Regions from separate parts of the Streptomyces sp. NPDC012474 genome, predicted to be linked through region 3. Evidence: riboswitches for the same ligand, from Rfam matches in the RefSeq annotation. Region 3 holds a riboswitch; each other region holds the start of a gene.
What was found. Region 3 has a riboswitch for cyclic di-AMP ahead of ACFY9S_RS22615 (peptidoglycan DD-metalloendopeptidase family protein). Riboswitches for the same ligand answer to the same signal wherever they lie in the genome.

Region 1 (5,605 bases), on a different contig from region 3:
CAGGTGCAGCACGAGACCGGGTGAGAACTTCGCGAACTCCGGGTCGTACGCCGGGAACCAGCAGGCCAGCACCGAGGACGAACGCAGCCCGAAGTGCGCGGCGACGGGCCGCTCACCGGCGTACAGCACCGACAGCGTGCCGCTGCACTCCGGTGCCCGGGTCCGGGCCAGCTGCCCGACGAGCCCGGTGATCCACTCCTGGGCGAACCGGTCCCGGCGGCCGGTCCTGCGGTACTGGGCGGACTTCCACTCCATGAGCGTGCGCAGCGCGGCCGGTTCGCGTTCGTCGAACACGAACCGCAGGTCACCGGCGTGCCGGCCCAGCTTGCGCTCCTTGGCCAGCGTGGTCTTCAGGAACTTCGGCGACTGTGCGCGCAGCACCGACTCGTATGTCTCGTAGCCCTTCTCCACGTCGATGACGTAGGTGGCGTGCTCCTCGGCCGCGTACCGGACGAACAGCCGCTGCTCGGCCTCCAGGTTGTCGAAGGCGAAGCTCGACACCGAGCAAGCCCTCAGCAGTTGGTCCGTCTCCAGGTCCAGACCCGGCCGCAGGATCGCGCCCTGGGCGTCCGAGACACCGAGGCCGATCGCCCGGCCCTGCCCCAACGGGCCGCGCTCATAGGGCAGGAACCCGGCCGGTTCCAGCCCCTCGTACACCACGGCCACCCGCGCCCTGGGCCTGACCCGGCCGACGGCTTCGGTGAACTCCGGCTCCATGAAGGGGTTGCGCGGTGTCTCGCAGGCCGCCCGCAGCGCACGCCAGCGCTCCCTCTCCCCTTCGCCGAGCTCCCCGGGCCCGGCCACACGAATGCGCCCACTGCTCAACCCGACCCCCCGATCAAGTCCCCCCTGGACACTTGGAAGGTACCGCTCGATGCGGCCCCACGGGTAGGTAGCGGAGCATGTTGTTGCCAACCGGTGCAGAGGCCTTCAACCGGGCAATCGGCGTGGGTCGTACGATGAAACGAAGGGGCGCGCTGTCCGTATTCTCTGATCATGGCCGCACCCATCGCATATTCACTCATCGCCACCGATCTGGACGGGACGCTGCTGCGCGGCGACGACACCCTCTCCGACCGGTCTCTCGCCGCGCTCGCGCGGGTGGCGGACGCCGGTGCCCAGCACCTCGTGGTGACGGGCCGGCCGGCGCCGAGAGTGCGGCCGCTCCTGGACGACCTCGGCGCGACGGGGCTCGCGGTGTGCGGGCAGGGCGCGCAGGTGTACGACGCCGGCGCGGACCGGCTGCTGTGGTCCATCACCCTGGACCGGGAGCTGGCGGAGACCGCCCTGGGCAAGATCGAGGCCGAGGTGGGGCAGGTGTACGCGGCGGTCGACCAGGACGGGGTCGACGGGCTCACGCTGATCGAGCCGGGCTACCTGATGCCGCACCCGACCCTGCCCGCCGTGCGGGTCGACCGCCGCGACGAACTGTGGGGTGAATCCATCAGCAAGGTGCTGCTGCGCCATCCCCATCTGTCGGACGACGAGTTGGCGGCGACGGCCCGCTCGGTGGTCGGCTCACTGGCGACGGTGACGATGTCGGGGCCCGGCACGGTCGAACTCCAGCCGTGCGGGATCACCAAGGCGACGGGCCTGGCGCTGGCCGCCGAGCATCTGGGGCTGCGACCGGCGGACACCATCGCCTTCGGTGACATGCCCAACGACATCCCGATGTTCGACTGGGCCGGCCACGGCGTGGCGATGGCCAACGCCCATCCCGAACTCAAGGCCGTGGCCGACGAGGTCACCCTGTCGAACGAGGACGACGGCATCGCCGTCGTCCTCGAACGACTGCTGGGCGGGGCGGCTCAGTACGGGCCGTTGACGTTGTCGATCGAGCCGTAGCGGTCGGCCGCGTAGTTGCAGGCCGCGGTGATGTTGGCGACCGGGTCGTACGGGTCCCACGACGTGCCGTCCACGTGGTAGGCCTGGAAGGTCGGGTCGATGGTCTGGAGGAGACCCTTGGACGGGGTGCCCTTGGCGGCGTTGGAGTCCCAGTTGTTGATCGCCTGGGGGTTGCCGGACGACTCACGCATGATGTTGCGGTGGATGCCGTCGTAGGACCCGGGGATCCCCTTCTGCGCCATGATGTCCAGCGCCTCGCGGATCCACCCGTCGAGGTTGTCCGGGTAGGTCTTCACGGACGCCTGGGTGGCCTGGGTGACGCCGCCGGCGGGCTCGGCGGCCGGCTTGGCGGGGGCGGACGACTTGGTCGCCGTCTTCTTCGCGGTGTCCGTCTTGGTGGTCTTCACCGTCAGCTTCAGACCCGGGTGGATCAGCTTCGGGTCGTCACCGACGGCCGCGCGGTTGTCCTTGTACAGCTGCTTCCAGCCACCCGAGACGTCGTACTTGTCCGCGATGCGGGCAAGCGAGTCGCCCTTGACCACGGTGTACGGGAGGGACTTGGCGGGCTGGGCCGCCTGCGGCACGGACTGTGCGGCGGCGGGTGCGCTCTGGGGTTCGGCGGCGCTCGCGTGCGTGGCACCGAGGAGCGGCAGGGTGAGTGCGGCTCCTCCGGTACCGGCGGCGATGAAGCCTCGGGTCAGCGGGTTGGTTCTGGGGCGACGGTGCTTGCCTCGTCCGGCCATGGCGATATTCCTCTCCGGCGCCTGCGAGGTGAGCTGTCGGGTTCGGGCCGGGAGGTGCCCGGCCGCGTACGGCGCTGTGTGCCGTGCGCGGCTTCACCCCGAGCCGTGCCGCTGTGCGGACCGGCGACTTACCTGGGTCCCCCGCTCCTGCCCTGCGTGAGTGAGTCGGTTGGTGGGGAGTCCGGGCGGCGGCAGGATTGGGCGTCCGCCGGACAGGCCGGGAACGTATGCGAGAGCACATGTCGGGAACAAGCGCCTCAGTCACACATCGAGCGGTTGACCTTGGTCGGGGTTGTTTTGGCCGCTTGATCCTTTGCGGCAGCCAAGGCTCAACTGGCGTTCGGGGGAAGGTGGTACGGGCCGATGCCGAGGCGGGACGGAAAAGGGGGACAAGTGATTCAACTCACTGATCACGAGTCTGTGGGGCAATTTCTACCAAGAGGAATTCACCGACTCTTCTCGGCAAATCGTGCATAGTTCGCTACCTCTGGGTAAGTCGATTTATATCTGTTCTTATAGGTTGATCGAAAACATAACGGTCGTGATCGGATACCGCCCGGCCTGTAACCCTGGGTGCTGGCGGTGATCGAAACGTGACCGGATACGCTGGCCGGAGTGTGGGCAGCGACCTATCGACAATCCGCGTAACCACCGGCAGACACAGCAGACAGGAGACCCCTCGTGACCGACGTCGGGCCGTTCGGGCTGAGCGTGCGGGACCAGGCTCTGGAAGCCGATGTCCAGGCCGGACTGGCGGCTGTCGAGGAAGGCTTGCTCGAGGCCACCAAGAGCGAGGTGCCCTTCATCACGGAGGCCGCCCAGCACCTGGTGCGGGCCGGAGGCAAGCGGTTCCGCCCCCTGCTGGTGATGCTCTCCGCCCAGTTCGGTGACCGGTACGCGCCCGGGATCGTGCCGTCGGCCGTCGTCGTGGAGCTGACCCACCTCGCCACGCTGTACCACGACGACGTGATGGACGAGGCCTCCGTGCGCCGCGGCGTCGCGAGCGCGAACGCCCGCTGGGACAACTCCGTCGCGGTCCTCACCGGCGACTTCCTCTTCGCCCGCGCCTCGCACATCCTGGCCGACCTCGGCCCGGAGGCCGTGCGGGTGCAGGCCGAGGCGTTCGAGCGGCTGGTGACCGGCCAGATCCTGGAGACGGCCGGACCGCAGGACGGCCGGGACCCCGTCGAGCACTACCTCGACGTGCTGGGCGGCAAGACCGGCTCGCTGGTCGCCGTGTCGTGCCGGTTCGGCGCGATGATGTCCGGCGCCGACGACACGGTCGTGGACGTCCTGACCCAGTACGGCGAGCGGCTCGGCGTCGCCTTCCAGCTCGCGGACGACGTCCTGGACATCGCCTCCGACTCCCACGAGTCCGGCAAGACGCCGGGTACCGACCTGCGCGAGGGCATCCCCACGCTGCCGGTGCTGCGGCTGCGCGAGCGGGCGGCCCGGCTCGGACTCGCCGAGGACGCCGCCCTGTGCGACCTGCTCGACTCCGACCTCACCGACGACGCCCGGCACGCCGAGGCCCTGCGCCTGCTGCGGGCCCACCCGGCGCTGGAGCAGGCCCGGCGGGACACCGTCCGCTACACCCAGGACGCCCGTTCGGCGCTCGCACCCCTGCCGGAGTGCACCGCGAAGACGGCGCTCCTGGAGCTGTGCGACGCGGTGGTGCACCGGGCCGGCTAGGGCCTCTGTACCGTCCGACCCCTACGGGTCGGGGGAGAAGCGGCCCTTCCGTGTCATACCCCAGCAGTACACGGAGTTGAGCCCGGGGTCTGACGTATCTCCCTGGCCGATTTGGTCAGATGGACACCACGGAAAGACACCACTCCTCACCTGTTCGGGTGAGAATGGCGGCTCAGGGACGAGTGCGTGGACGACACGGACAGCCGCCGCCGATCACGGAGGTAGGGCACACATGGCACCGTACGCATCCGACGACAGCACGACCGCCGGAGAGGGCGACGAGCAGCGCTCCGTGCGGCGCAAAGCCGCGCGGTACATCGTCCCGGTCACGGTGGTGGGGGTGGCCGCCGCGACGATCGGGCTGGTCCCCGCGCTCGCCGACTCCGGGGACCCCGACCTCCCGAAGATCACCGCACAGCAACTCATCGAGAAGATCGCCAAGTCGGACGTCCAGCAGCTGTCCGGCACGGTGAAGATCAGCACGGACCTCGGACTGCCGAACCTCGGCGGCCTGGAGTCGGGCCTGCTGTCCGGTGCCACGGGCAAGGGCGAGGGCGGCTCCTCCGCCGACCCGACGGCCAAACTCACCGAACTGGCCTCCGGCACGCACACCCTGCGCGTCGCGGCAGACGGCCCGGACAAGCAGAAACTGTCGCTGCTGGAGAACGCCGCCGAGTACAGCCTCATCCACAACGGCAAGGACGTCTGGGGTTACGACAGCAAGTCCAACGAGGTCTACCACGGGACCTCCTCCGACAGCCCGGAGCGCGGCAAGGACCAGCAGCCGCCGGCCATGCCCAAGGACTTCGCCGAGGAGGCCCTGAAGGCGGTCGACGACACCACGTCCGTGACCGTGGACGGCACCGCCCAGGTCGCCGGCCGGGACGCCTACAAGCTGGTCGTCAAGCCGAAGCAGTCCGGCTCGACGGTCGGCGCCATCACCGTGGCCGTGGACGCGAAGACCGGCATGCCGCTGAAGTTCACGCTGACCCCGGCGAGCGGTGGCTCGGCCGTCGTGGACGCGGGCTTCACGAAGGTGAGCTTCGCCAGGCCGGCCGCCTCCACCTTCGACTTCGCCCCGCCCAAGGGGGCGAAGGTCACCGAGGAGAAGGACGCCGGCAAGGCATCCGGCAAGGCCTCGGGCGACACGCCGCACAAGGCCCCCGGCAAGCCCTTCGACCTGGGCGAGGCGCCGGGCCACGCCCCCAAGGCCGGGAAGGGCTCCGGCCAGGGCCCCGGCGGGATGAAGACCATCGGCGAGGGCTGGACCGCCATAGCCACCTTCGACACCGGCGGTGAGGGTATGCCCTCGGGCAAGGCCGGCG
Region 2 (5,605 bases), on a different contig from region 3:
ACCGTGATAGCCCCGGTGGTCGAGGAGTCGGCCAAGGCGGCGGCCGTCCTCCTGGTCTTCCTCTTCCGGCGGCGGGACTTCACCGGCATCGTCGACGGGGTCGTCATAGCCGGCGTGACGGCCACCGGCTTCGCCTTCACGGAGAACATCCTCTACCTGGGCACGGCCTTCGGCACCGACCAGCTCACCGGCGACACCGGCGTCGCCTCCGTCACGGCGGCCACCTTCTTCGTGCGGATCGTCATGTCGCCGTTCGCGCACCCGCTGTTCACGGTCCTCACCGGCATCGGCTTCGGCGTCTCCGCGCTCTCGGCGGACCGCCGGCTTCTGCGCCGCGTCGCGTTCCCGCTCGGCGGGCTGCTCCTCGCGATGGGCATGCACGCGATGTGGAACGGCTCGTCGGCGTTCGGCGAGTACGGGTTCTTCGCCGTGTACGCGGCGTTCATGGTGCCCATCTTCGGGCTGCTGACGTGGCTGGTGATCTGGACCCGGCAGCGGGAGCTGAAGACCGTACGGGCGGAGCTGCCCGCCTACGCCTCGGCCGGCTGGCTGACCCCTGCCGAGCCGTACGCGCTCGGCTCGATGCGGGCCCGGCGGATCGCCCGCCAGCACGCCCGCCGTCACGTGGGCAGGGCGGCGGCGCGGGAGGTGGCGCGGTACGAGGCGTACGCGACGTCCCTGGCGTTCCTGCGGCACCGGGCCCGGCGTGGCCGCGCCGGGCCCGGCTTCGCCGTACGGGAGCGGGAACTGCTCGGCGAACTGTGGCGGCGCCGGGAGGTGGCCCGACCCGCGCTGGACCACGCGGCGCGGATCACCGCCCCTCCGGTCCCGGTGTCGGCCCCGCCCTGGCCGGTGTACGGGGTGTACGGGTACGACCCACAGCCGACGCCGTACCCCGCGTACAACCCGTACCGCTCCTAGGGGTCCTTTCACCATGCCCGTCCGGGTCGGACGCTCATGGTGAAAGGCCGCCCTCTTAGCTGCCTGTCGTGTCCATCAGGCCGAAGCCTGCGTGAGCCGCCCGATCTCGGTCTCCGACAGCGTCAGCTCGCCGACGCCGGTCAGTGCGGGCAGCTGCTCCACCGTCCGCGCGGAGGCGATCGGCGCCACCACCGTCGGCTGGGCGGCGAGCCAGGCCAGAGCCACGGTGGCCACGGGCGCGTCGTGCGCCGCGGCGATGTCGTCGAGGGCGGCGAGCACCCGTCGCCCCCGCTCGGTCTCCAGGTGCTTGGCCGCGCTCCCCGCCCGCGCGCTCTCGACCGCCGCACCGGCCCGGTACTTGCCCGTGAGGAAGCCGGACGCGAGGGCGAAGTACGGCACGGCGGCCAGGCCGGCCCGCTCGGCGAGATCCTGGAGCTCACCCTCGTAGGTGTCGCGGGATACCAGGTTGTAGTGGGGCTGAAGGGCTACGTACCGGGCGAGCCCTTCGCGGTCGGAGAACTCCAGGGACGCCCGCAGCCGCTCGGCGGAGATGTTGGAGGCGGCGATGTGCCGCACCTTGCCGGCCTTCACGAGGGTGTCGAGCGCGCCGATGATCTCCTCGACGGGCACGTCGGGCTGATCGAAGTGCGTGTAGTACAGGTCGATGTAGTCGGTGCCGAGGCGCCGCAGGGAGGCGTCGGCGGCTGCCGTGATGGTGGCGGCGGACAGGCCGCGGAACTCGGGGTGCTGGCTGACCTTGGTGGCGACGACGACGTCCGCCCGGTTGCCGCGGGACTTCAGCCACTTGCCGAGCACGGTCTCGGACTCACCGCCCTGGTTGCCCTCGACCCAGGCCGAGTAGGAGTCGGCGGTGTCTACGAAGTTGCCGCCGGCGGCGGTGTAGGCGTCGAGGACGGCGAACGACTGGGCCTCGTCGGCGGTCCAGCCGAAGACGTTGCCGCCGAGGGCGAGCGGGAAGACGTCGAGGCCGGAAGGGCCGAGCTTGCGCAGAGAAGTCATACCGCACGTCAACGCCCGTACCGAAGCGGCCCATTCCACGGGGGACGCAAAGACCCTGTGAACACTCCTGCCGCGGCACGACGTTCCGGCACGCGCTCCGGCCCTGCCGTGCACGCCCCGGACATGAGGCGGCCCTGACGTCGGGGGGTCGTCGTCAGGGCCGCCGGTGCTTCAACGGGTGGGTACGGCTTACGGGTTCAGTCCCTTGCCCCGCAGCCACGCCATCGGGTCGATGCCGCTCGTGGAGCCGCCGGAGTGGACCTCCAGGTGAAGGTGGGCCCCGGTGACGTTGCCGGTGGCGCCCACACGGCCGATGACCTCGCCCGTGCTGACCTTCTGGCCGACGCTGACGCCGATGGAGGACTGGTGCGCGTACCAGATCTCGGTGCCGTCATCGAGGGTGAGGACGGTCTTGTAGCCGTACGAGCCGTTCCAGCCGGCCTCGGTGATGGTGCCGCTGTGCACGGCCTTGATCGGCGTGCCCGTGGGGGCGGCGAAGTCCAGGCCCGTGTGGTAGCCGGAGGACCAGTAGGCGCCGGCCTGGCCGAAGCTGGAGGTGATGGTGTACGAGGAGGTCGGCAGGGTGAACTGCTTGGCCAGGGCGGCGAGACGCTCGGCCTCGGCCTTCTTCCTGGCCTCCTCCTCCGCCTTCTTCTTGGCCTCGGCGGCCTTGTCCTTGGCTTCCTTCTCCGCCTTGGCGACCGCTTCCGCGGCGGCCTTCTGGGCGGCGGCCGCGGCGTCCTCGGCGGCCTTGGTCTCGATCTGGTCCTGCTGGTGCTCGACCTGGGCCATGATCCGGGCGCGCAGTGCCTCGCCGGCACCGGCGCCGGAGGTGCCCTTGGTCTGCTCGGTGGCGGCCGCGGCGGTGCCGAGGCTGCTGAGCGGAGTGGCGGAACCTTCGGGGGTGTCGTCGTCCGAGATGAGGGAACCCACCGAGGGCAGGTCCGGGACGGAGATGGACACCGGGGGCTTGCCGGTCTGGGCGCTGGCCATGCCGCCGGCACCCACGGCGGCTATGACGCCGACGCCCAGGACGGTGGAGCTGCGGGCGAGGCCTCCGCCGCGCTGCTTGGTGACACGATGCCGGCCACGGACGGGACGGATGGACTCCTCGGTGGGGTTCCACTCCTGGAACGGGCCCTCTTCGGTGGGCTGATTGCCGTAGCCGAAGGTGTCGGTGTCGCGCTTCGGCGCGAGCGGGGCCGCGGGGGCAGGCCGGTTGGACGCCACGTGGGCGTGCTCCTTTCCTTCCTTCTCGCCTACCGGGTTAGCTGACGGGTTCGGAGCAGGAAGGTCTCCTACGCGCGTATACCGGCCGTGCTTCCACGGTGGTATACGCCCGATTCACCCCAAGTGGTGGTTCCCCGGTTCCCTTTCGGGATTCGGCGCGTGCGCACGGAGCCGCCTTCTGTGACGGCTGGGACGACCGCGCTGCGTTATCGAACGTTAATAGACGCGCGAGGGGTATTCCAGCGATTCCGCTTGATCATTAACCTTTTTCGCGCGGACTTACCTGCCATGACCGGAGTAAATCGGGCGAGTTGACCGCTTCGCAAGTGACTGAGGAGTTTTGACGGGGCGTCAGTTCCCGCGCGGAACGGGGTGGTTCACTCACCGAGCGTAATGGGGTACGGGGGAAATGACCGAGGGCCGGAATCCTTTTTGGATTCCGGCCCTCGGCCTTCAGTAGCGGGGACAGGATTTGAACCTGCGACCTCTGGGTTATGAGCCCAGCGAGCTACCGAGCTGCTCCACCCCGCGTCGTTGTGTCTCCAGTGTACGCCATCCGCGGGACCACTCGTGCACACCCACCGATCGGCCCGTGCTCAGCCCGGTAGGTGGTGGTTCGGGGCCTTGGCCCGCTCCTCGTGCTCGGGGAGGACGACGACCTCCACTCCCCCGGCTGCCAGGACGCCGCTGCCGTCGGCGTCCGTCACGAAGGTGCCGGGCTCACGCCAGGCCGTGACCACGCGCCGTACGCCGGCGTCGAGGATCAGCCGGGCGCAGGGTGCGGGGCGGGAGGCGCGGCGGGCGCACGGCTCCAGGCTGCTGTACACCGTCGCGCCGGGCAGGCGCGGGTCGGCGGGGTCGAGCTTCGCCAGGGCCGCCTCCTCGGCGTGCACGACCGGGTCGCCCGCCTCGCGGGAGTGGCCGCGGGCCAGTTCCGTGCCGTCGGCCGCGACCACGACGGCCCCCACGCTGAACGCCGTGTCCGACGGCGGGCAGCGGTCGGCCAGTTCGCAGGCCAGGGCCAGCCAGTGGTGGTCGGCGGCGGCGGGCAGGGCGCCGGTGCCCGGCGCGGTCGGCTCGTAGCGCATGAGGACCACGTCCTCGATCCGCCGCGACTCCAGCAGCCGGAGCCGGCCGCCCTGGTAGCCGCCGGGGCCGAAGAGGCGGGGCGCCCCCGGGTCGCCCACGAAGAGGGGTGCGAGGACCAGCTGGAGTTCGTCGGCCAGGCCCTGGGTGAGGAGCTGGGTGTGGATCAGGCCGCCGCCCTCGACCATGAGCCGCCGCACGCCCCGGACGTCGTGCAGGTGTGTGAGCAGCCGCCGCCAGTCGAGGTCGGCGCCGAGCGGGACGACATCGGTGGCGAGGCCGAGGGCGCGGGCGCGTTCGGCGCCCCGGTCCGTCGTGTAGAGGACCTTCTCGCCGCCGGTGTGCCAGAAGCGGGCGTCCGGGTCGAGGTCGCCGGAGCCGCTGACCGTGACCTTCAGGGGGTACTCCGGTTTTCCGGCGGCCCGGCGGGCGGCCCGGCGTTCCTCCGAGTTCACCAGGAGCCGCGGGTTGTCCGCGCGGACGGTGCCGGCGCCGATCAGGATGGCGTCGACACCGGCCCGGACCTCGTCGACCCGGTCGAAGTCGGCCGGGCTCGACAGGAGCAGGCGGTCGGGTCCGGTGTCGTCCAAGTAGCCGTCGAGGGAGACGGCGGCGGACAGCAGGACGTACGGGTGAGGCATCGACGCTCCGCGGCTGGTCGGGACGGCGGGACCGACAGGGCCCCAAGGCGGGCTTGGTTCAAGTTTTAAACAAACCTACACTGGGGGCATGACGACTCGCTGGCTCACCCCCGAGGAGCAACGCGCCTGGCGCGCCTACGTCGCCGCCTCGCTGCTCCTGGAGGACGCGATCGACCGGCAGCTCCAGCAGGACGCCGGCATGCCGCACCTGTACTACTCCATCCTGTCCGTCCTGTCGGAGTCCCCGGAGCGGCGGTTGCGGATGACCGATCTCGCCGAGCGGCTGAAGATCACACGCAGCCGGCTGACGTACGCGGTGACGCGGCTGGAGAAGGACGGCCTGCTGCGGCGCGAGGCCTGCCGGTACGACAAGCGGGGCAGCATCGCCGCGCTGACGGACGAGGGGTTCACCGTGCTGGAACGGGCGGCGCCCGGGCATGTCGACACCGTGCGGAGCTTCCTGTTCGACCGGCTCAGCGAGGAGCAGGTGGGGCAGCTGGAGGAGATCACCGCGGCGATCGCCCAGGGCCTCCAGGAGGACGGGACGAGGACGGCGGCGGACGACGTGCCGTGGCGCCGGAGGTCTTCACCGTCCTGTTCGTGACGCGCGTCACACCGGACAGGATTCTCGCCCCTCTCATTGCTTCAAATTTGAAGCACGAGTAGGGTTCGGGATGTGCATCTGCTTCAAATCTAAAGCAGTGCGA
Region 3 (5,605 bases):
CGTCGTAGATGGACGCGTCGCCGTGCGGGTGCAGCTTGCCCATCACCTCGCCGACGACACGGGCGCACTTCACGTACCCGCGCTCGGGGCGCAGGCCCATCTCGCTCATCTGGTAGACGATGCGGCGGTGCACGGGCTTGAGGCCGTCGCGTGCGTCCGGCAGGGCTCGGGAGTAGATGACCGAGTACGCGTACTCGAGGAAGGAGCCCTGCATCTCGTCGACGACGTCGATGTCGAGGATCCGCTCCTCGTACGAGTCGTCGGGCGGCGTCTTCGTGCTGCGGCGGGCCATCGCTGCCGGCTCCTCCTGTTACTGGTCACTCGCCTACGGGACGCTCGTGTCGGTGACGACCGCCCCTGCGGCTCGCTCTGCTGCTGCGATCCGGATCTGACGCCGACCATTGTGGACCTCCGCACTGACAACCGGGACCAGGACCCTGTCCGGGACGCCTCGCGTGCTTCCGGGACCAGGTCGCCGCCGGGAACTTCACCAGGGCTTCGCACGCTTGCATACAGTGGCAGGACCAGCAGGAAACCGCGGTTGTGAAGACCGCTCCGCGATCGAAGGGACGTACATGCCCATGGGTCACACGGCCACAGCCCAGGCAGGCTCCGGGGGCCTGACAGCGACCGAGCACCGCCTGGCCAACGGCCTGCGCGTGGTGCTCTCCGAGGACCACCTGACCCCGGTCGCGGCGGTGTGCCTCTGGTACGACGTCGGCTCGCGCCACGAAGTCAAGGGGCGCACCGGTCTGGCTCACCTTTTCGAGCACCTGATGTTCCAGGGTTCCGCCCAGGTCAAGGGCAACGGCCACTTCGAGCTCGTCCAGGGCGCGGGCGGCTCGCTGAACGGCACGACCAGCTTCGAGCGGACCAACTACTTCGAGACCATGCCCGCCCACGAGCTGGAGCTCGCCCTCTGGCTGGAGGCCGACCGCATGGGCTCGCTGCTCACCGCGCTCGACGACGAGTCGATGGAGAACCAGCGGGACGTCGTCAAGAACGAGCGCCGCCAGCGCTACGACAACGTCCCCTACGGCACCGCTTTCGAGAAGCTGACCGCGCTCGCCTACCCGGAGGGCCACCCCTACCACCACACCCCGATCGGCTCCATGGCCGACCTGGACGCCGCGACCCTGGAGGACGCGCGCGCGTTCTTCCGCACCTACTACGCGCCGAACAACGCCGTACTCTCCGTGGTCGGCGACATCGACCCGGAGCGGACCCTCGCCTGGGTCGAGAAGTACTTCGGCTCCATCCCCAATCACGACGGCAAGCCCGCTCCGCGCGACGGCTCGCTGCCGGAGACCATCGGTGAGCAACTGCGCGAGGTCGTCGAGGAGGAGGTCCCGGCGCGCGCCCTGATGGCCGCCTACCGGCTGCCGCACGACGGCACGCGCGCGTGCGACGCGGCCGACCTGGCCCTCACCGTCCTCGGCGGCGGCGAGTCCTCCCGCCTCTACAACCGGCTGGTGCGGCGCGACCGTACGGCCGTGGCGGCCGGCTTCGGCCTGCTGCGGCTCGCCGGGGCGCCCTCCCTGGGGTGGCTGGACGTGAAGACGTCCGGTGACGTGGAGGTTCCGGTCATCGAGACCGCCATCGACGAGGAGCTCGCCAGGTTCGCCGAGGAGGGCCCCACGGCGGAGGAGATGGAGCGCGCCCAGGCCCAGCTGGAGCGCGAGTGGCTGGACCGGCTCGGCACGGTCGCCGGCCGCGCCGACGAACTGTGCCGGTACGCCGTGCTGTTCGGCGACCCGCAGCTCGCCCTGACCGCCGTCCAGCGTGTGCTGGAGATCACGGCGGAGGAGGTCCAGGAGGTCGCCAAGGCCCGCCTGCGGCCCGACAACCGCGCGGTGCTCGTGTACGAGCCCGTCACCGACGAGGACGCCACCGAGGACACCGCAGCCGCGGCCGGCGACGAGAACGAGGAGGCGGCCAAGTGACCGAGCTCGCCACGATGGACTTCCACGCCCGGCCGCAGGCGGGCGACGCCAAGCCGTGGGCCTTCCCCGCCCCCGAGCGCGGCACGCTCGACAACGGCCTGACGGTGCTGCGCTGCCATCGCCCCGGTCAGCAGGTCGTCGCCGTGGAGGTCCTGCTCGACGCCCCCCTGGAAGCCGAGCCGGCCGGCCTCGACGGTGTGGCCACGATCATGGCCCGGGCCTTCTCCGAGGGCACCGACAAGCACTCCGCCGAGGAGTTCGCCGCCGAGCTGGAGCGCGCGGGTGCCACTCTCGACGCGCACGCCGACCACCCCGGCGTCCGGCTCAGCCTCGAGGTGCCGGCCTCCCGGCTCGCCAAGGGACTGAACCTGATCGCCGACGCGCTGAGGTCGCCCGCGTTCGCCGACAGCGAGGTCGAGCGGCTGGTCGCCAACCGCCTCGACGAGATCCCGCACGAGCTGGCCAACCCCTCCCGCCGCGCCGCCAAGGAGCTCTCCAGGGAGCTGTTCCCGTCGGACGCGCGTATGTCGCGGCCCCGGCAGGGCACCGAGGAGACGGTCGCCGCGATCGACTCCGCGGCCGTTCGCGGCTTCTACGAGAAGCACGTCCGTCCCGCCACGGCCACCGCCGTGGTCGTCGGCGACCTCACCGGCATCGACCTCGACGCCCTGCTCGGGGAGACCCTGGGCGCCTGGACGGGCTCCTCGGCCGAGTCCCGCCCCGTGCCGCCGGTGACCGCCGACGACACCGGCCGGGTCGTCATCGTGGACCGCCCCGGCGCCGTCCAGACGCAGTTGCTGATCGGCCGGGTCGGCCCGGACCGGCACGACCGCGTGTGGCCCGCGCAGGTGCTCGGCACGTACTGCCTCGGCGGCACCCTCACCTCCCGTCTGGACCGCGTCCTGCGCGAGGAGAAGGGCTACACCTACGGCGTACGGGCGTTCGGCCAGGTCCTCCGGTCCGCTCCGGACGGCACGGGTGCCGCGATGCTCGCCATCAGCGGTTCCGTCGACACGCCCAACACCGGCCCCGCTCTGGACGACCTCTGGACGGTGCTGCGCACCCTCGCCGCCGAGGGGCTGACCGACGCCGAGCGGGACGTCGCCGTGCAGAACCTGGTCGGGGTGGCTCCGCTGAAGTACGAGACGGCCGCGGCGGTCGCGAGCACGCTGGCCGACCAGGTCGAGCAGCACCTGCCCGACGACTACCAGGCCACGCTGTACCGTCAGCTCGCCGCGACCGGCACCGTGGAGGCCACCGCGGCGGCCGTGAGCGCCTTCCCGGTGGACCGTCTGGTGACCGTCCTCGTCGGTGACGCTGCGCAGATCAAGGCGCCCGTGGAGGCCCTGGGCATCGGCGAAGTGACCGTCGTCGCCGCCGAGTAGCGGCACGCGCGCGTAGGGGCCCTGGTTGTCTTCCAAGGCACCAGGGCTCCTTTATGCCCGAATTGATACGGAGGTTGCCTGTCTGCCCTGTGGGATCCGCTACAAACACCAGGATTCGTTTGGGAATTGAAAGTGGCGCCGCTTAGCGTCGTCCGGGCTGTTCGTCAGGCAGTGCGCCGCATCCGCGGCACCGGACAGTCATCGCCGAGTCCCCGTACGGCGCGAGCCAGGGGAGCCGGGGACCCATCGAAGTCCCTGGGGTGAATCGGGCGCCCGCGCGAGCCGCGAGGGAGTCCGTAGGAGACCTTCCTGCTCCGAACCCGTCAGCTAACCCGGTAGGCGAGAGGGAAGGAAAGGACCAGCCACTACATGGCGTTCACTCGCGCCACCGGGAAGCACCGTCGTCCCAGCAGGATCCAGCGCGGCACCGCCCGCGCCGCGGGCGTCGCGGCCCTCGCCACCACCGGCGTGATCGGTACCGTGGCAGCCCCCGCGGCCTTCGCCGCCGAGCCCAGCGCCGAGCAGACCGGCCTCACCCCGGTCGTCACCATGGGCGACACCGTGGCCCAGCAGATCGACGCCCAGGCGGTCGCGCAGCAGCAGGCCGCCGACGAGACCGCCGCCAAGCAGAAGGCCGAGGAGGCCGCCCGCAAGCAGGCGGCCGAGGCGGCGAAGAAGGCCAAGCAGGCGGCCGAGGAGGCCCGTGAGGTCAAGGAGCGTGCCGCCCGCGAGGCCGAGCGCAAGCGCCTCAACACCTTCGTGTCCCCGATCTCCGGCTCGTACGTCTCCACCAGCTATCAGGCCAACAGTGGCCTGTGGTCCTCCGGCAGCCACACCGGTGTCGACTTCCACGCCGCCAGTGGCACCTCCGTCCACGCGGTCGGCGCGGGCACCGTCGTCGAGGCCGGCTGGGGCGGCTCGTACGGCAACCAGATCGTGATCAAGATGAACGACGGGACGTACACCCAGTACGGCCACCTGTCCTCCGCCGGCGTCTCGGTGGGCCAGCAGGTCACTCCGGGCCAGCAGATCGGCCTGTCCGGCGCGACCGGCAACGTCACCGGGCCACACCTGCACTTCGAGGCCCGTACGAGCCCCGAGTACGGCTCGGACATCGACCCGGTCGCCTACCTCCGCTCGCACGGCGTGAACGTCTGACCGGAACCTCAGCGCTGTCCCCGAAGCCCCGGCTCCCCGAGCCGGGGCTTTCGGCGTTTACTGCGGAGCCTGTCCAAAAAATATCCCTGGATTCCCGCTTGCCGTCGGAAATTCCGGCTCATTGCAATAGAGTCACGGAACGGGCGCCGCTCGTCGGCGTTTCACGGGAATTAAGGGGAGGTCGGTCATGCGTATTCCCGCGCACTCGGTGTGCACGGCCATCCGGGACGACATCGTCGCGGGTGTCCACGGACGCGGCAGCCGGCTCACCGAGGAACTCCTCGCCCGCCGCTACGGCGTCTCGCGGGTGCCCGTCCGGGAGGCGCTGCGCACTCTGGAGGCCGAGGGCTTCGTGGTGACCCGCCGGCACGCGGGCGCGTGCGTCGCCGAACCCACCGAGCAGGAGGCGGGCGACCTGCTGGAGATGCGCATGCTCCTGGAGCCGCTCGGCGCGGCCCGCGCCGCCCAGCGCCGCACCGAGGCGCATCTGAAGGTCCTGCGCGGCCTGGTCAGGCTGGGCCAGGAGCGGGCCCGCCGCGGCAGCAGCGACGATCTGCGCTCCCTCGGCGGCTGGTTCCACGAAACGCTCGCCCAGGCCTCCGGCAGCCCCGCACTGACCTCGATGCTCACCCAGCTCCGCCACAAGATCGCGTGGATGTACGCCGTGGACGCGCCGGTCAGCCCGGTGGAGTCCTGGACGGAGCACGGCGCGATCGTGGACGCGGTGGCGCGCGGGGACGGCGAGCGCGCGCGGGCGGTCACGGCGCTGCACGCCGAGCGCGCGCGGGGTGCGCACCGACTGCGTTTCCGCTCCGGCAGGGAGCCCGCGGACCATGTGAGGAACTCGCAACATCCCGTAAACACGGCGAGCCCGCGGCATTAACACGGCGGCCGTATACAAAGAGCAGCCAATTCGTGCGGGTCTATTTCCCTTGCCCGGAAACTGGAAATTCCAGAATTCTGGCCCCTCGTCGATGGGAATGACGAAGGGCTCGCCCGGCGAATACGGACGAGCCCTTCGGTGTGCGCCGGATCGGCGCACGGGATCAGACGGTCTCGGGCAGTTCCTCGAGACCCTCGGAGACCAGCTTGGCCAGCCGGTCCAGGGCGGCGTCCGCG
Region 4 (5,605 bases), on a different contig from region 3:
CGACGACTCCCCGCGCAGCCGGCGCCCGATCCACGGCACCAGGAACTCGCGCGCCCACGCGACGTTGTCCCGCCGCGCGTCGAGTACGCCGCGCGGGGGCAGCGGAGGCCACTCCTGCTCGGGGTCGGCCGGCACCTCGAGGCCGAGCACCTGGCCCGCGCGGAGCGCCACGCGCGTGTGCCCCTCGGGCGACAGGTGCAGCCGGTCCGCGTCCCAGGCCCTGCGGTCTCGCACGCTGCGCAGGGACCACAGGTCGAGCACGGGGCAGCCGTACCGGTCGGCGATGGCCCGGACGTGTCCGTTGTACGTGGCGATCTTGCCGCGCAGGTGCTTGAGCACGGGCACGCCACGGGTGTCGAAGCCGGTCGTCACCATGACCGTGCCGGACACGGCGGTGAGCTGGGCCAGAGCACGCTCGAAGCGCTCGGCCACCTCGTCCGGGTCGGTGCCCGGCCGGATGATGTCGTTGCCCCCGGCGCAGAACGAGACGAGGTCCGGGGCCATGTCGACGGCCCGCGGAACCTGGTCCGCCACGATCTGGTCGAGGAGTTTTCCGCGTACGGCGAGATTGGTGTATCGGAAGTCGCCCTCGGGCCTGCGGTCGGCGAGCAGGACGGCGAACCGGTCGGCCCAGCCGACGAACGCCCCGTCGGGGCCGGGATCACCGACGCCCTCGGTGAAGCTGTCCCCCACCGCCACGTACGACCCGATCACTGCTCTGCTGTCATTCTTCGAATCGTCTGCCACAGCAGCTCATGATTCACCTTCGAATGTGACCTACGCGACCGTAGGAAGGGATTGACGGGCGGTGAGATAAGCCACTCCCAAAGCGTTCGCAAACTCCGGAATACACCGCTTGTCAGGGATGTTTCGGGGTGAGCCGCCAGACCCGGAATCCACTGATCCGGAAATGGCTCCAGACGGTCCGGAAGGCGAAGTGGCCGCTCGTGTAGGGCTGTGGGTCGGTGTGGTCGAAGACGAGCCGCCCGTTGTTCCACCACCGGACCGTCGAGCCGTCGGAGACGATCCGGACCCGGTTGGGCTCGTTCGGGACCAGCAGCGGTTCGGTGTAGTCGAACACCAGGGGGCGGACGCCGGGTTCGCCGACGTAGCGGCGCAGCCGGGTCGTGGTGTTGTAGTTGGCCCCGTACCCCGCGTAGTACGTCGTGAGGTGGTCGTACTCGTCGAGGGCGCCGCCGCGCGCAGTCGCGAAGAGGTCGCCCGGGGAGCGTACGTCGGTCGCGTTCCAGAAGTTGTTGAGGTCCGAGACCCGGTCGTTGACCCCGCCGTCGGAGACGGGGGTCGCGGTGTACTCGAGGACGTACGGCCCTTCGAGCCGCTGCCTGAACCACACGGTCGCGCCGCTCGGCACGTCGATCTCCAGGATGCCGCGGGAGGCGGTGACGGCGCCGCCGTCCTGGAGTTCGGTGACCCACTGGCCGAGGCCGTGGCAGAAGTCGTCGCGGGCGAGGAGGCGACGGTGACGGGGTGCGGCGTGCGCGGCGGCCGTGGGGGCGAGGGCCGCCAGGGCGGCTCCGGCGGCCAGGGCTCCGAACGCTCTGCGGGTGGTCGGCACGGGACACAGCTCCTCGGGAAGACTCTGGAAAGCGCTTGCACTCCGGGCGGGATCACTCTGTCCCAACTGCCGCCGCATGTCGATCCCTTGACACGGCCGACCGTGCGCACACGTCGAAGGCCGGACCCGGGGATCGGGGTCCGGCCTTCGGCCGCGTGTCAGGCAGGTGGTCGTGCGGCCGGTCAGCCGACGGAGACGCCGTGCGAGCGCAGGAAGGCGACCGGGTCCATGTCCGAGCCGTAGTCCGGCGTGGTGCGGATCTCGAAGTGCAGGTGCGGTCCGGTCACGTTGCCCGTCGCGCCCGACAGGCCGACCTGCTGCCCGGCGGTCACGGTCTGGCCGGCCGAGACGGAGAGCTGGGACAGGTGGGCGTACTGGGCGTAGTGGCCGTCGGCGAGCTTGATGACGACCTGGTTGCCGTAGGCGCCGCCCCAGCCGGCGGAGACGACCGTGCCGGCGCCGACGGCCTTGAGGGAGGTGCCGGTCGGGACGACGAAGTCGACACCGGTGTGGTAGCCGCTGGACCACATGCTGCCGGACATGCGGTACGGGGTGCTGACGGTGGCACCGGCGACCGGGAGGCTGTAGCCGCCGGCGTTGCTCTCGGCGGCGGGCTTGGCGGCGGCCGGCTTCGCGGCGGTCTCCGCCTGCGCGGAGGACTCGCCGGCGGACGGCTGGGAGGCCGGGGGCTTCGGGGCGGAGGCCTTCGGCGCGGACGGGGCCGAGGACTGCGGCGCGCTCGCCGCCTGCTTGCCGATCGACAGCTTCAGACCCGGGTGGATCAGCGACGGGTCGGAGCCGACGGCGTCACGGTTGTCGGCGTAGAGCTTCTTCCAGCCGCCGCTGACGTTCTGATCGTCGGCGATCTTCGCGAGATAGTCGCCGGCCTGCACGGTGTACGTGCGGGCGCCGGTCGCCTTTTCGGCGGCCTTCTTCTCGGCCGCCGGGGCCGACTGGACGGCCTTTTCGGGAGCCGACTGCGGGGTGGCGGCATGGGCGCCGGCGGCCCCCATGAGCGGCAGCGCGAGAGCGGCTCCGCCGGTTCCGGCGACGGCGATGGAGCGGGTGAAACGCTGGGCTTTGGGACGGCGGTGCTTACCCTTCGCGGGCATGGCGAATTCCTCTCCGTCGCCTGCGAGGTGAGCTGTCGGGTGCGGGCTGGAGATGCCCGGCCGCGCCTGGGCGCGGCTTAACCCCAAGCCGTTCCGGGAACCGGAACAGGCGTCTTACCTGTGGGTCCCCCGCTCCTGCCGTACGTCGGGTCAGTGTGTGCGGGCTCCGGTCGGCGGCAGGATTAGGCGTCCGTCCGGATTGGTGTGGAACGTAAGCGACCAGGACGCAAACGGACAAGCTTGCGGTTGCCCGTGACGGTGTTTCTCTTGACGCGTCGACACATCCGCGGTCACCGAGCGTGGATTACCGATCTCCCGCTTTTCCCAACCGCCCTGAACAATGCGTGAATTACGTGAACATGGCGACAACAGATCGTCACGAATATGACGATGGTCACGCACCCCGACCTCATCTCCTTTACGATCGGGGCACGTTATCCCTAAGCGGCTCAATCGCCCTATTCGGACAGAACGCCTACTTCCGCTTAAGACGGACGACCACGGCGTTCAGATCCCCTCGCAGGCCGACCCGCAGTCCGTGATGAAGCAGCACGGCCCCGCGGTGGACTTCACCCGTTTCGAGGCATTCGTACGACGCGGTCGGGTCGAGGGCACGCATCCGGAGCGCAGGTACGGGCTCGCCGTAGCGCTGCGCCTGGAGCCAGGCGAGGACGACCGTCTCGTCGCCGAGGACGTACTGCACCGCGCTCAGCCCGCCCCGCGGGGGACGCAGCCGGTACTGGTCGCCGCGCTGCACCACGGGCCGGATCCCCTTGTAGAGCCCCACCCACTCCCGCGCCTCGGCGAGCTCCTCCCGCGTCCACCGCGTGAGATCGCCGCCGACCCCCAGCACCCCGGCCATGGCGCTGACGAACCGGAACCGCAGGGAGCTGGCCCGCCGATTGAGCATGGCGTTCGGACTGTCGGTGACCCAGGCGGCCATGACCCGGGCCGGATGGATCTGGCTGAAGCCGTGCTGGATGGCGAGCCGGTCGAGCGGGTCGGTGTTGTCGGAGGTCCACACCTGGTCCGTGCGGCTCAGCACACCGAGGTCGATCCGCCCGCCGCCGCCCGAGCAGGACTCGAAGGCCACGCCGGGGTGGGCGGCCCGCAACCGGTCCAGCAGGGCGTACAGGCCGTGCACGTGGTCGACCCACAGCCGCTGCGGGTAGGGGTCGTCCGGCCAGCCGGCGTCGGTGAAGCAGCGATTGAAGTCCCACTTGACGTAGTCGACCGGCGCTCGGGAGAGGAGCCCGTCGAGCTGCTCCCACAGGTACTCCCGGACGTCCTCGCGGGCGAGGTTGAGTACGAGCTGATTGCGGAACTCCGTCCGCTTTCGTCCCGGTTGGTACTGCACCCAGTCGGGGTGCGCGCGGTACAGGTCGCTGTCCGGGTTGACCATCTCGGGCTCGACCCAGATCCCGAACTGCATGCCGAGGCCGTGCACGTGGTCGGCGAGGGGCTTCAGCCCGCCTGGGAAGCGGTCGGGGTTGGGGCTCCAGTCGCCGAGCCCGGCCCGGTCGCTGGTGCGCGCCCCGAACCAGCCGTCGTCGACCACGAAGAGCTCGACACCCATGGCGGCCGCCCGCTCGGCGAGCGCCCGCTGCTGCTCCTCGGAGATGTCGAACTCGGTGGCCTCCCAGGAGTTGAACAGCACCGGCCGGTCCCGGCCCGCGTCCGGGATCACATGCGCCCGCTGGTAGGCGTGCCAGGCGCGGCTCGCCCCGCCGAAACCGCCGTCGCTCCAGAGCCCGGCGAAGACCGGGGTCGTGTACGACTCCCCCGCGCCCAGCGTCAGCAGGCCCGAGTCGTCCCAGCCCGCCCCGCCGGTGATCTGCACGCGCGCGTCAGGGAGCTGGGCCACGGTGATGCGCCAGGACCCGGACCAGCCCAGGGCGCAGCCGTAGACCTCGCCGCGTTCCTCGGTGGCGTCGGTGTCCAGCGCGACCCACGGCAGGTGCTGGTGGGAGGTGTGGCCGCGGCGGCTGCCGATGACCTTCTCGCCGTGGGTGAGGCCGGAGCGCGTCAGCCGGGACTCGGCCCCCCAGCGGCCGTGCAGCTGGGACAGCCGCCAGGCCTCGCGGTCGGGCAGGGTCCAGGTCGCGGAGTCGGCGCGCAGCAGCTCGACGGCCGGCCCCCGGTTGTCCAGGGTCACCCAGCGCTCGACGACGTCCGTCGCGGAGGGCGTCCGGTAGTGCAGCGTGACGGCCAGGTCGCCGTCGCGGAACCGGAGCCGCAGCTCGCCGTCCTCGGCGTCGTGCCCCTCGAAGAGCCATTCGGTGCCGCGCCTCTCGGCCGTGCGCACGGACAGGGCGGGGCGGACGAACCGGGGGCCGCCCTCGACCGGGTACTCCTCGCGTCCGTCGAGCGGGGACTCGAAGGGCCAGTACTCCGGCAGCGGCCGGACGGCGAGGGCCTCGGCGTCGGCGAGCCCGATCCGGGGTCCCCAGTGCAGGTGCAGCAGCTCGTCCCGGTCGGTGACATGGACGGCGTAGCTGCTGGCCGGCCCGGAGAGCACCCACGTACGACCGTCTTCGGAGATCTCCAGCATCATGCCCTCACAGATTCGAACAAGCCCGACCAGGTGCGACCAGGCGGCAACATCATCAAGGGCCGCGGGGGCTGCGGGCAACGCCTGTGGACAACTCATTGCCCCAGGCAGGCATGTCGTATCGTCGAGTGACGCCCGTCGACGAGCCGCGCCGGCGGCGCCGAAGGGGAGGAGCCCTCGTGACACAGCAGGTGCCGTCGACCGAGCCGGAGCTGGCCGGAGTGCGCAACTTCCGTGACGTGGGCGGACTTCCGACCGTGGACGGGCGACGGGTGCGCCAGGGCGTGCTGTTCCGCAGCGGCCACCTCGCCCACGCGACCGGGGAGGACGCCGCCTTCCTGACCACGCTGGGCCTGCACACGATCT

Region 1: another riboswitch for cyclic di-AMP. It lies ahead of ACFY9S_RS08930 (transglycosylase SLT domain-containing protein); the one in region 3 lies ahead of ACFY9S_RS22615 (peptidoglycan DD-metalloendopeptidase family protein).
Region 2: another riboswitch for cyclic di-AMP. It lies ahead of ACFY9S_RS07995 (peptidoglycan DD-metalloendopeptidase family protein); the one in region 3 lies ahead of ACFY9S_RS22615 (peptidoglycan DD-metalloendopeptidase family protein).
Region 4: another riboswitch for cyclic di-AMP. It lies ahead of ACFY9S_RS11670 (peptidoglycan DD-metalloendopeptidase family protein); the one in region 3 lies ahead of ACFY9S_RS22615 (peptidoglycan DD-metalloendopeptidase family protein).

What each region holds. Positions count from the first base shown of each region.
Region 1 is NZ_JBIBEP010000003.1:176,822-182,426, forward strand. It holds gene ACFY9S_RS08920 (GNAT family N-acetyltransferase) at 1-825, opposite strand, end outside; gene ACFY9S_RS08925 (Cof-type HAD-IIB family hydrolase) at 997-1,845, shown strand; gene ACFY9S_RS08930 (transglycosylase SLT domain-containing protein) at 1,809-2,588, opposite strand; cyclic di-AMP (ydaO/yuaA leader) riboswitch at 2,594-2,769, opposite strand; gene ACFY9S_RS08935 (polyprenyl synthetase family protein) at 3,270-4,280, shown strand; gene ACFY9S_RS08940 (outer membrane lipoprotein carrier protein LolA) at 4,513-5,605, shown strand, end outside.
Region 2 is NZ_JBIBEP010000002.1:670,917-676,521, reverse strand. It holds gene ACFY9S_RS08005 (PrsW family glutamic-type intramembrane protease) at 1-921, shown strand, start outside; gene ACFY9S_RS08000 (aldo/keto reductase) at 997-1,941, opposite strand; gene ACFY9S_RS07995 (peptidoglycan DD-metalloendopeptidase family protein) at 2,131-3,171, opposite strand; cyclic di-AMP (ydaO/yuaA leader) riboswitch at 3,183-3,339, opposite strand; tRNA gene ACFY9S_RS07990 (tRNA-Met) at 3,629-3,702, opposite strand; gene ACFY9S_RS07985 (dihydrofolate reductase family protein) at 3,768-4,898, opposite strand; gene ACFY9S_RS07980 (MarR family transcriptional regulator) at 4,987-5,502, shown strand.
Region 3 is NZ_JBIBEP010000010.1:113,622-119,226, forward strand. It holds gene ACFY9S_RS22600 (DNA topoisomerase (ATP-hydrolyzing)) at 1-292, opposite strand, end outside; gene ACFY9S_RS22605 (insulinase family protein) at 576-1,943, shown strand; gene ACFY9S_RS22610 (insulinase family protein) at 1,940-3,328, shown strand; cyclic di-AMP (ydaO/yuaA leader) riboswitch at 3,521-3,685, shown strand; gene ACFY9S_RS22615 (peptidoglycan DD-metalloendopeptidase family protein) at 3,698-4,486, shown strand; gene ACFY9S_RS22620 (FCD domain-containing protein) at 4,674-5,369, shown strand; gene ACFY9S_RS22625 (HPr family phosphocarrier protein) at 5,533-5,605, opposite strand, start outside.
Region 4 is NZ_JBIBEP010000004.1:213,862-219,466, forward strand. It holds gene ACFY9S_RS11660 (SGNH/GDSL hydrolase family protein) at 1-714, opposite strand, end outside; gene ACFY9S_RS11665 (DUF6250 domain-containing protein) at 860-1,576, opposite strand; gene ACFY9S_RS11670 (peptidoglycan DD-metalloendopeptidase family protein) at 1,759-2,688, opposite strand; cyclic di-AMP (ydaO/yuaA leader) riboswitch at 2,693-2,854, opposite strand; gene ACFY9S_RS11675 (alpha-galactosidase) at 3,164-5,239, opposite strand; gene ACFY9S_RS11680 (tyrosine-protein phosphatase) at 5,419-5,605, shown strand, end outside.